Regions from separate parts of the Cupriavidus sp. GW823-FHT07B10 genome, predicted to be linked through region 1. Evidence: riboswitches for the same ligand, from Rfam matches in the RefSeq annotation. Region 1 holds a riboswitch; the other holds the start of a gene.

Region 1 (4,600 bases):
CAGCGGGGAAATTCATGAAGGTTCTCCGGATACAGATTTGTTTCTTGTTGGGTGATGCCTGCCCGGCAAGCGCCGGCAGGCGAGGGCGACCGTTGGGTGAGCGCTTAGCTCACGAGTGCCTTGCCATTACGCACAAACGGCAGTTTAACCACAGTCGCGTTGAGTTTGCGGTCGCGGATCTCCACCTGCACGGTATCGCCCACGGCGACATCCTTGGGCAGGCGGGCAAAGGCGATGGACTGCGACAGCGACGGGCTGAAGGTGCCGCTGGTGATTTCACCGTCACCGGCCGGCGTGATCACTTTCTGGTGGGCGCGCAGGACGCCGCCTTTGTCACGCAGGATCAGGCCGAGGAATTGCTGGCGCGAACCGGCTGCGGCCAGTGCCGCCTTGCCGGTGAAGTCACGCTCGCTCTGCAGGTCAACGGTCCAGGCCAGGCCCGCATCCAGCGGCGAGGTGTTGATGTCCATGTCCTGGCCGTACAGGTTCATGCCGGCTTCCAGGCGCAGCGTGTCGCGCGCGCCCAGGCCCGCCGGGCGCACGCCGGCGGCGTTCAGCTTTTCCCAGACGGCGGCGACGTTCTCGGCCGGCACCACCAGTTCGAAGCCGTCTTCGCCGGTGTAGCCGGTGCGCGCCACCATGATCTCGCCGAGGGCCGGGTCCTGGACCACGGCGGCGTTGAAGGGCTTGAGCGTGTCCGACGGCTGGGTCGAGGGGAAAGTGCTCCACACTTTGGTGCGGGCGTTGGGCCCCTGCACGGCGACGATCGCCAGAGGCTGCACGCCTGCAGGCGCAACGTCCTCGCGGCGCGGCGTGATGGTCACATCGCTGCCGGTGGCGGCATTGCGCGCGCGGATCCATTCGATGTCGCCCAGCGCGGTGCTGGCGTTGACGACCAGGCGGAAGTGGTCCTCGGCAAAGAAGTAGACGATCAGGTCGTCGATCACGCCGCCTTTCTCATCCAGCATGCAGGAGTAGAGCGCCTTGCCCGGGGTCTGCAGCTTGTCGACATTGTTGGCCAGCAGGCCGCGCAGGAAGCTGCGGGTATTGGCGCCGGCGAGGTCGACCACGCACATGTGCGACACGTCGAACATGCCGGCGTCGGTGCGCACAGCATTGTGTTCTTCGATCTGGGAGCCGTAGTTGACCGGCATGTCCCAGCCGCCGAAATCAACCATGCGGGCGCCGAGGGCGCGGTGGATGGCGTTGAGGGGCGTGGCCTGGAGCGTCATGGAATCCTCTGGGGCAGTCTCGGTTGGCGAAAACAAAAAAGGGCCATCCGCCGCAATGCTCGCCGCGCCTGAATGTGGCGTGGCAATCCGCTGCGGCGGATGACCCCTCTGTCCTCGATACCTGAGAGATTACAAGGCGGATCCTGCCGGACCCCGTCCTCGTGCGCCCCTTCGGTGGGCACGCTCGCCACGAATGGCGGGTGCCGCTCTCCAGAGTTCGGCATGCATCGTGTGCATATTGCATGCCGATCCGATCGGTCCGTGGTGCCTGAGAGTTTTCGGGTGATACCCCTTCGGCGGCGCAGGCGATGCGCGCTCTCCCGGTCGGATGCGCGCAATGTACGGGAGGCCCCGGCCTTTGTCAAACGGGCCAGGGGAGCCTGCCGTACCTGTCGCTGCGGTGGTCTGGCTTACTTCTTCTTGTCGTCGGTGACAACGTTACCGATCACGCCGCCCACGGCCGCGCCACCCAGCGTACCCAGCGCGCTACCGTCGGTGAGGATGGCGCCGCCCACGGCGCCCGCGCCCGCGCCAATGGCGGTATTACGCTGCTTCGGGGTCATATCCGCGCAACCGGCAAAGGCCGCGACGGTCACGCCGATCAGGGTCACCTTGGTCAAAGTCTGCAGGGTTTTCATTATTGGCTCCGATGTGATGATTCAAGCATGTCAACCCCGCCGCGCAGGCCAGGGGGACATACTAGTTAGAGCGTTTGGTTGCGCGATTGGCTCCGGCCTTTACGAAGTGTTACGCCGGTGACACAACCGGCCGTGTCAACGCGGCTTGCGCTGACTGACCTGCCGCGGCCAGCGTGTTAACATCGGCAGCTTTGCCGCCGTGCCCGTTTCTTGGGTGCTGGCGTGTCCCGCCTGGCCTTCCGCTGTTCCTGCCGATTTCCCTGCCTCCAACCGCATCCCACGCATGACCCATGGCCTGAACTCCGCCCAATCCGAAGCCGTCCGCTACCTGGACGGCCCTTGCCTGGTGCTGGCCGGGGCGGGCTCCGGCAAGACCCGGGTGATCACGCAGAAGATCGCGCATCTGATCGAGGACAAGGGCTTCGAGCCGCGCCATATCGCCGCCGTCACCTTTACCAACAAGGCCGCCAAGGAGATGCAGGAGCGCATCGGCAAGCTGATGGAGGGCAAGACTACGCGCGAGGGCAAGCGCATTCCGCTCAAACAGCTGACGGTCTGTACCTTCCACTCGCTCGGGGTGCAGATCCTGCGCATGGAGGCCGAGCACGTGGGCCTGAAGCCGCAGTTTTCGATCATGGATTCGGACGACTGCTTCGGCCTGATCCAGGAGCAGCTCGGCACCACCGACAAGAAGCTGATCCGCGGCGTGCAGGGCACGATCTCGCTGTGGAAGAACGGCATGGTCGATCCGGAGGCAGCGATCGCGCAGGCCGCCAATGCCGACGAGCACCAGGCCGCGCTGGTCTACCGCAACTACGTGGCCACGCTGCATGCCTACCAGGCGGTGGATTTCGACGACCTGATCCGCCTGCCGGCCGAACTGTTCGCGCGCAATGAAGCGGTGCAGCTCAAGTGGCAGAACCGCCTGCGCTACTTCCTGGTCGACGAATACCAGGACACCAACGCCTGCCAGTACCAGTTGCTCAAGCTGCTGGCGGGCGGCTCGCACCTGCGCGCGCCGGCCTTTACCGCGGTGGGCGACGACGACCAGGCCATCTACGGCTGGCGCGGCGCCACGCTGGACAACCTGCGCGGGCTGCAGACCGATTTTCCGGACCTGAAGGTGATCAAGCTGGAGCAGAACTACCGCTCCACCGTGCGCATCCTGGAAGCGGCCAACGCGGTTATCGCCAACAATCCCAAGCTGTTCGACAAGAAGCTGTGGAGCGAGCACGGCATGGGCGACCCCATCGCCATCCACCCGATGAACGACGAGGAGCACGAGGCCGAGTCGGTGGTGTTCCGCCTGTCCGCGCACAAGTTCGAGCGCCGCGCGCAGTTCCGCGACTACGCCATCCTGTATCGCGGCAACCACCAGGCGCGGCTGTTTGAGCAGATCCTGCGGCGCGAGCGCATTCCCTATGTGCTTTCAGGCGGCCAGAGCTTCTTCGACAAGGCCGAGATCAAGGACATCTGCGCCTACCTGCGCCTGATTGCCAATCCCGACGACGATCCCGCCTTTATCCGCGCCATCACCACGCCGCGCCGCGGCGTGGGAAACACCACGCTGGAAGTGCTGGGCACCTTTGCCGGACAGGCCAAGGTGTCGCTGTTCGAGGCCGCGATGATGGGCGGTATCGAAGGCAAGCTGCAGCCGCGCCAGCTGGAGCCGCTGCGCGTGTTCTGCGAATCGATGGTACGGCTGGCCGACCGCGCGGCCAAGGATCCCGCCACCGTGGTGCTGGACGACCTGATGGAAGGGATCCACTACGAGGCCTACCTGTACGACAGCTTCGACGAACGGCAGGCGCAGTCGCGCTGGACCAACACGCTGGAATTCCTGGACTGGCTCAAGCGCAAGGGCACCAAGCCCGAAGGCGCCGAGGGCGAGGAAGCCACCGGTTTCGACAATGCCGACGGCTTCGGCAGCGAAGGCAAGAACCTGCTGGAGCTGACCCAGACCGTGGCGCTGATGAGCATGCTGGAAGGCCGCGAGGAAGATCCCGACGCGGTGCGGCTGTCCACGCTGCATGCGTCCAAGGGGCTGGAGTATCCGCACGTGTTCCTGGTCGGTGTGGAGGAGGGCATCCTGCCGCACTGCCGCGAAGACGAGGACATGAGCGACGAGAAGATCGAGGAAGAGCGGCGGCTGATGTATGTCGGCATCACCCGCGCCCAGCGCAGCCTGCATGTCAGCTGGTGCAAGAAGCGCAAGCGTGCGCGCGAAACCTACTCGTGCCAGCCTTCGCGCTTTATCGGCGAGATGAAGCTGGAGGAGGCGCCTGCGCCGGTGGATGAAACCCCGGCGATGAGCCCCAAGGACCGGCTCGGCGCGCTCAAGGCACTGCTGGGAACCGGCGGCAAGACGGCCCCGGGCTGAACGGGGCGCTACAGTCCCGATACAAAGGCATACCAGGCTGACAAGACGCCGGGTGCAGGCATACCTGGTATGGCGGCTGTGCTGCTCGAGCCGTTCTACTGCGTCGAATCCTCGCGCAGCCGCGCCACCGGCGGGGTCGGCATGGGGTTGTCGATCGCGGCCGACATTGCCGCGCGCCATGGCGGCGAGCTGACCCTGAGCAACCGCCCCGAAGGCGGCCTGCCCGCGCGCCTGTCCCTACCGCGCGGCTGACGCCGCCAGCGTGACGTACTGCGAGCCGCGCTGCCCGTGCGTGAAGTCGAGCGGGAAATCGCCCACGTCCACGCGCCCCTGCAGTGCCCGCCGCATCT
Region 2 (4,600 bases), on a different contig from region 1:
CGGTCGATGCACGTACCGCGACGTAAGGGCCGTCCTTGTAGGCGACCCATAGCTTGCCGTTTCGATCGAACGCGGCGCCGGTGCCCAGCTCGCTCATCTTCGCGGCCTTGGCCTGCGCGCCGTGGCCGCTGTGATCGCCGTGCGTTTGCGCGGTCGCGGCCAGCGCGGCACCGGCCATCATCAGCCCGGCAACGATCAAGCGGAAACCGGGGCGAACGCCTTGCATGGTTGTGGTCAGCCTGTTCACGTGCTCAGAAGGAGAGTTTCGCCTCGGCGTAGAACGTCCGGCCCGGATACGGGTGATAGACGTAGTAGCGCTGGTCGGTGAGGTTGTCGATGCCAAGCCCGAGGCGCACGTTCTTCGCGGGCCGGTACGTCAGCTTGACGTCAAAGGTCAGGAAGCTGCTGGTGCCGCCGAAGGTGTCGGGGTTGACGTCGGAATTGTCGAGCGTATTGTACTGCCGCCCCGAATAGGTCATGGCCAGCGTGCCGGCCCAGGCCGGCGTGATGCGATAGGTGCCCATCAGGTTGGCCCGCCACTTGGGGATGCGGTAGAAGTACTTGCCCACCGAGGCCGGGTTGTTGGCGTTCTCAAGCGTCTTCGAATGGTTGTAGGCCCCGCTGGCCGACAGGTCGAAGCCGCTGACGAACACACCGCGCGCGTCATAGGCCAGCTCGATGCCGCGGGTGCGCACGCGGTCGACGTTCTGAAAGCTGGTGACAGTCGGGAATACCGTGGTGTTGGTCTGGCTGACCAGGGCATCGCGGATATCGTCCTCATACACCGAGACCCGGAAGTACGACGAATCCAGCGTGCGCTCGAAGGTCAGGTCCTTCGAGAACGACCGCTCGGGCTGCAGGTTGGGATCGTTGTTGATCAACGCGGTCCCGGTGATGCGGCCCTGGAACAGCTCGCTGACAGTCGGATAGCGATAGGCCTGGCCCAGCGACAACCGGCCCAGCCAGTCCTGCCCGAATGCCTTCTCCAGCGCCAGCTTGGGCGACCAGTTGGATTCGCTGCGCACCGGGTAGCCGATATCCACGCCGGGCTGGCTGCGGCTGCCGTCATAGGCGCGCCAGTGTTCGTAGCGCACGCCGGGGATCAGCTTCCAGTCCTCGGCAAAGTACCAGGCGTCTTGCGCATACAGCGCCTGGGTCTCGGTCTTGCCGGCAAAGGCGTTGTTGAAGGCGCTGATGGTGGCCGCCTGCCAGTCCGAGGTGTTGTAGGTGGTGTTGCTCAGCCGGTAATTGTCATGGTGGTAGCCGAACGTGACCCAGTGCCCGCCCTGCAGCTGCCGCGGCCGGTAGTCGGCCTTCAGGTCGAGCGTGCGCCAGCCGGTGCCGTCGCCATAGGTCACCGTGCCCGGCCCGCTGCCGACGGTGTTGGCGCTGCGGCTGATGTCCTTGCTGACATCGAACAGCGACGCCACGCCCGAGAAATTCCAGCCGGTCTCGTTGCGCGTACGCAGCGACAGGCCATAGAGCCAGCGCGCGTCCTCGCCATTGCTCGGGGCGAAGGCGTTGGCGGGAATCACATAGCGATAACCGCCGATATTCACGGGACCGCTCGACACAACATTGCCATCGGCATCGCGCAGGTAGCTGCCGGTGGCGCTGGAGCGGTCCTGCTGCCAGTAGGCCGCGGTGAACTGCGCCTGCAGGGTATTGGTGATGTCGTAGCCGAGCTTGAGCTTGAGCTGGTCCTGCACGGTATGCGTGACGCCCTCGCTGTTCACGCCCATCACCACGCGCTCGCGGCCGGTCTGGTCCTGGTCGAAGTACGCGCCGGTGACCGGCTTGTCGGCGGAAGTGGCACGGGCCGTGGAGCGCGCCGCGGTATAGAAACTCAGCGGCTGGCTCTTGCTGTCCTGCCGGTCCACGCTGACCAGCCACGAGAACGGGCCGACGCGGTCGCCCACATAGGCGTTGGCGTGGACCCCGTTGAAGTTGTCGTGCGTGCCATACAGGCTGAAGCGCTGCGTGAACAGCTGCACGCTGGCATCGCCCTCGAACTTCTCCGGCGTGCGCGTGGTGATCAGCACCGTCGCGCCCAGCGAGTTGCCGGGATACAGCGCCGAATACGGGCCGTACAGCACATCCATGCGCTCGATCTCAGCGCTGTTGACCAGCGACCAGCGCGGCGGGAAGCTGAAGTCCGATCCCAGCAGGTTGGACAGCAGCAGGCCGTCCGCATAGACCAGCCCCCGCGCCGACTGGCGCGAACTGGTGCTGCGCACCGAGATGATCGAATTCATATCGCCGATGAAGCGCTTGCGTACGGCGAGGTTGGGCGCGTACTTGAGGGCGTCTTCCGTGTTCACCACATTGAAGTCGGCCATGCGGCGGCGGCTGATGCCGTAGGACGGCGAGGGCGTGTTGGGCGGTATGGCCGGCGTCTCGGCGCGCTCCGACTTGGCCGAGACCACCACCTCCTGCAGCGGCTCGGGCGCGTCCACCACCTGGGCGGCGGCGACGGCGGGGCCCATCAGCACCGCCGAAACGGCCAGTGCAATGCGATTCTTCTTCACTGGAAAACCTTGTTGTCGTCTTTTTCGACTCACTCCACCTGAGCGCAGCATACGGCGCCTCTCCCCGAGAGCGAGCGCTGACATTTTATGGGGCACGGGGGCGCAGGCCGATGCGACATAGCGACGCGGGCGGCAGGCTGCCTAAGCGTTAACCCGCATATCCAACGTCGAGCCTTGTCACTACATTGCCCGGATTGGCGTCAAGCCAATGTGATGCAGGGAGAGACTGTCGCGGCGCCCGCCGCGGACAGCGCCGAAGGAGCAACCGCCCCGGAAACTCTCAGGCAAAAGGACCGGCATCACCAGTCAGTGCACTCTGAAGAATGCCGGACGCTATCGTCCGCCGGCATACCGAAGGAGCAAGCGCGCCCCGCCCTCGCGGCCGGGTGGCGTGAATCTCTCAGGTCCAGAACAGAGGGGGCGTCCGCCACGCATATTGCGTCCGGGCTCCCACCATCGACGTTCCTGGAACCTGCAGATCATGAAATCAATCGCTGTCATCGGCGGTGGCATCACGGGTGTCACCACGGCCTACGCGCTGGCCCGGCGCGGATTCTCCGTCACGCTGTTCGAACGGCACCGCTATGCCGCCATGGAGACCTCGTTCGCCAACGGCGGCCAGTTGTCGGCCTCCAACGCCGAGGTCTGGACCCACTGGTCGACCCTCGTCAAGGGCATGAAATGGATGCTGCGCAACGACGCCCCGTTGTTGGTCAATCCCCGGCCCAGCTGGCACAAGCTGTCCTGGTTCGCCGAGTTCATCGCCGCGATCCCCCACTACCGCCGCAACACCATCGAGACCGCGCGCCTGGCCATCGCGGCGCGTGAGCACCTGTTCGCCTGGGCGGCGCAGGAAGGCATCGATTTCGACCTGAAGAAGGAAGGCATCCTCCATATCTACCGCGACAAGACCGGCTTCGAGCATGCCGGCCGGGTCTCGGCACTGCTGGCGCAGGGCGGGCTGGAACGGCGCGCCGTGACGCCCGAGGAGATGCGCGCGATCGAGCCGACGCTGGCCGGCTCGTACTACGGCGGCTACTTCACCGAGAGCGATTCCACCGGCGACATCCACAAGTTCACCAGCGGCCTGGCCGCAGCCATCGATCGGCTGGGCGTGCGCTGCCTGTACGGCCAGGACGTGCGGGCGGTGAAGACCGACGGCAGGCGCGCCACCGTGACCGTGCAGGACGGAGCCGACACGGCCACCTCCACCTTCGACGGCGCCGTGATCTGCGCCGGCACCGCCAGCCGCGCACTGGCCGCGGGGCTGGGCGACCGCGTCAACATCTATCCGGTCAAGGGCTATTCGATCACGGTCAACCTGACCGACGAGGCCAGCCGCGCCGCCGCACCGGTGGTCAGCCTGCTCGACGACGAAACCAAGCTGGTCACCAGCCGCCTGGGCGACGACCGCTTCCGCGTGGCCGGCACCGCCGAGTTCAACGGCTACAACCGCGATATCCGCGCCGACCGCATCCGCCCGCTGGTGGAATGGGTGCAGCAGTGCTTCCCCGGCGTCAGCACGCGCAGCGTGGTGCCTTGGGCCGGGCTGCGGCCGATGATGCCGGATATGCTGCCGCGCGTGGGGCGCGGGCGTGCGGCATGCATCTTCTACAACACCGGGCATGGGCACCTGGGGTGGACTTTGTCGGCGGTGACGGCGGATATGGTGGCAGGGGTTGTCGACCAGCATCTCGGCGCGAGGGTGGCAGTCGCGGCGGGTGCGCCGATGGCATTGGCCAAGGCTTGAGTTCGCGGGTGTTTTCTCCCCTCTCCCATTTGTAAGATAGGGCCACCGTGCTCGAACAGCGCCGCGCCATGATGGAATCATGGCGCGGCGCATGTATACGCTTGAAAAATAGTGGATGTGTGCCCTATTTTCGCCCGGATGAATACCCAAGCCATCCACCAATTAATGAGGCTGCGACCATAGACACGAACCAGCCAACAAAGAACAGATTCGCTGCATGCTGATTCGTGTCGAACAAACTTCCTGTCCCGCGCGAAACTACAACGCCGAAGAGATATAACCCGCCCCAAGCAGCAAGCGTAGCCAGGACAGCACCAGTCAT

The links. A riboswitch is a leader RNA that binds a small molecule or an ion and turns the genes downstream of it on or off. The one in region 1 is predicted to bind glycine.
Region 2: it holds a riboswitch for glycine, as region 1 does, so the genes downstream of both, AC1Q6V_RS17955 (D-amino acid dehydrogenase) here and gcvT (glycine cleavage system aminomethyltransferase GcvT) in region 1, are expected to answer to the same signal.

Annotation. Positions count from the first base shown of each region.
Region 1 is NZ_JBXAGS010000015.1:51,407-56,006, forward strand. It holds gene gcvH (glycine cleavage system protein GcvH) at 1-16, opposite strand, end outside; gene gcvT (glycine cleavage system aminomethyltransferase GcvT) at 105-1,232, opposite strand; glycine riboswitch at 1,331-1,456, opposite strand; glycine riboswitch at 1,478-1,565, opposite strand; gene AC1Q6V_RS25625 (YMGG-like glycine zipper-containing protein) at 1,643-1,870, opposite strand; gene AC1Q6V_RS25630 (UvrD-helicase domain-containing protein) at 2,154-4,250, shown strand; partial or broken gene AC1Q6V_RS25635 (ATP-binding protein) at 4,308-4,502, shown strand; gene AC1Q6V_RS25640 (ABC transporter substrate-binding protein) at 4,488-4,600, opposite strand, start outside.
Region 2 is NZ_JBXAGS010000008.1:4,795-9,394, reverse strand. It holds gene AC1Q6V_RS17965 (sialidase family protein) at 1-226, opposite strand, end outside; gene AC1Q6V_RS17960 (TonB-dependent receptor) at 252-2,579, opposite strand; glycine riboswitch at 2,736-2,834, shown strand; glycine riboswitch at 2,835-2,953, shown strand; gene AC1Q6V_RS17955 (D-amino acid dehydrogenase) at 3,010-4,278, shown strand.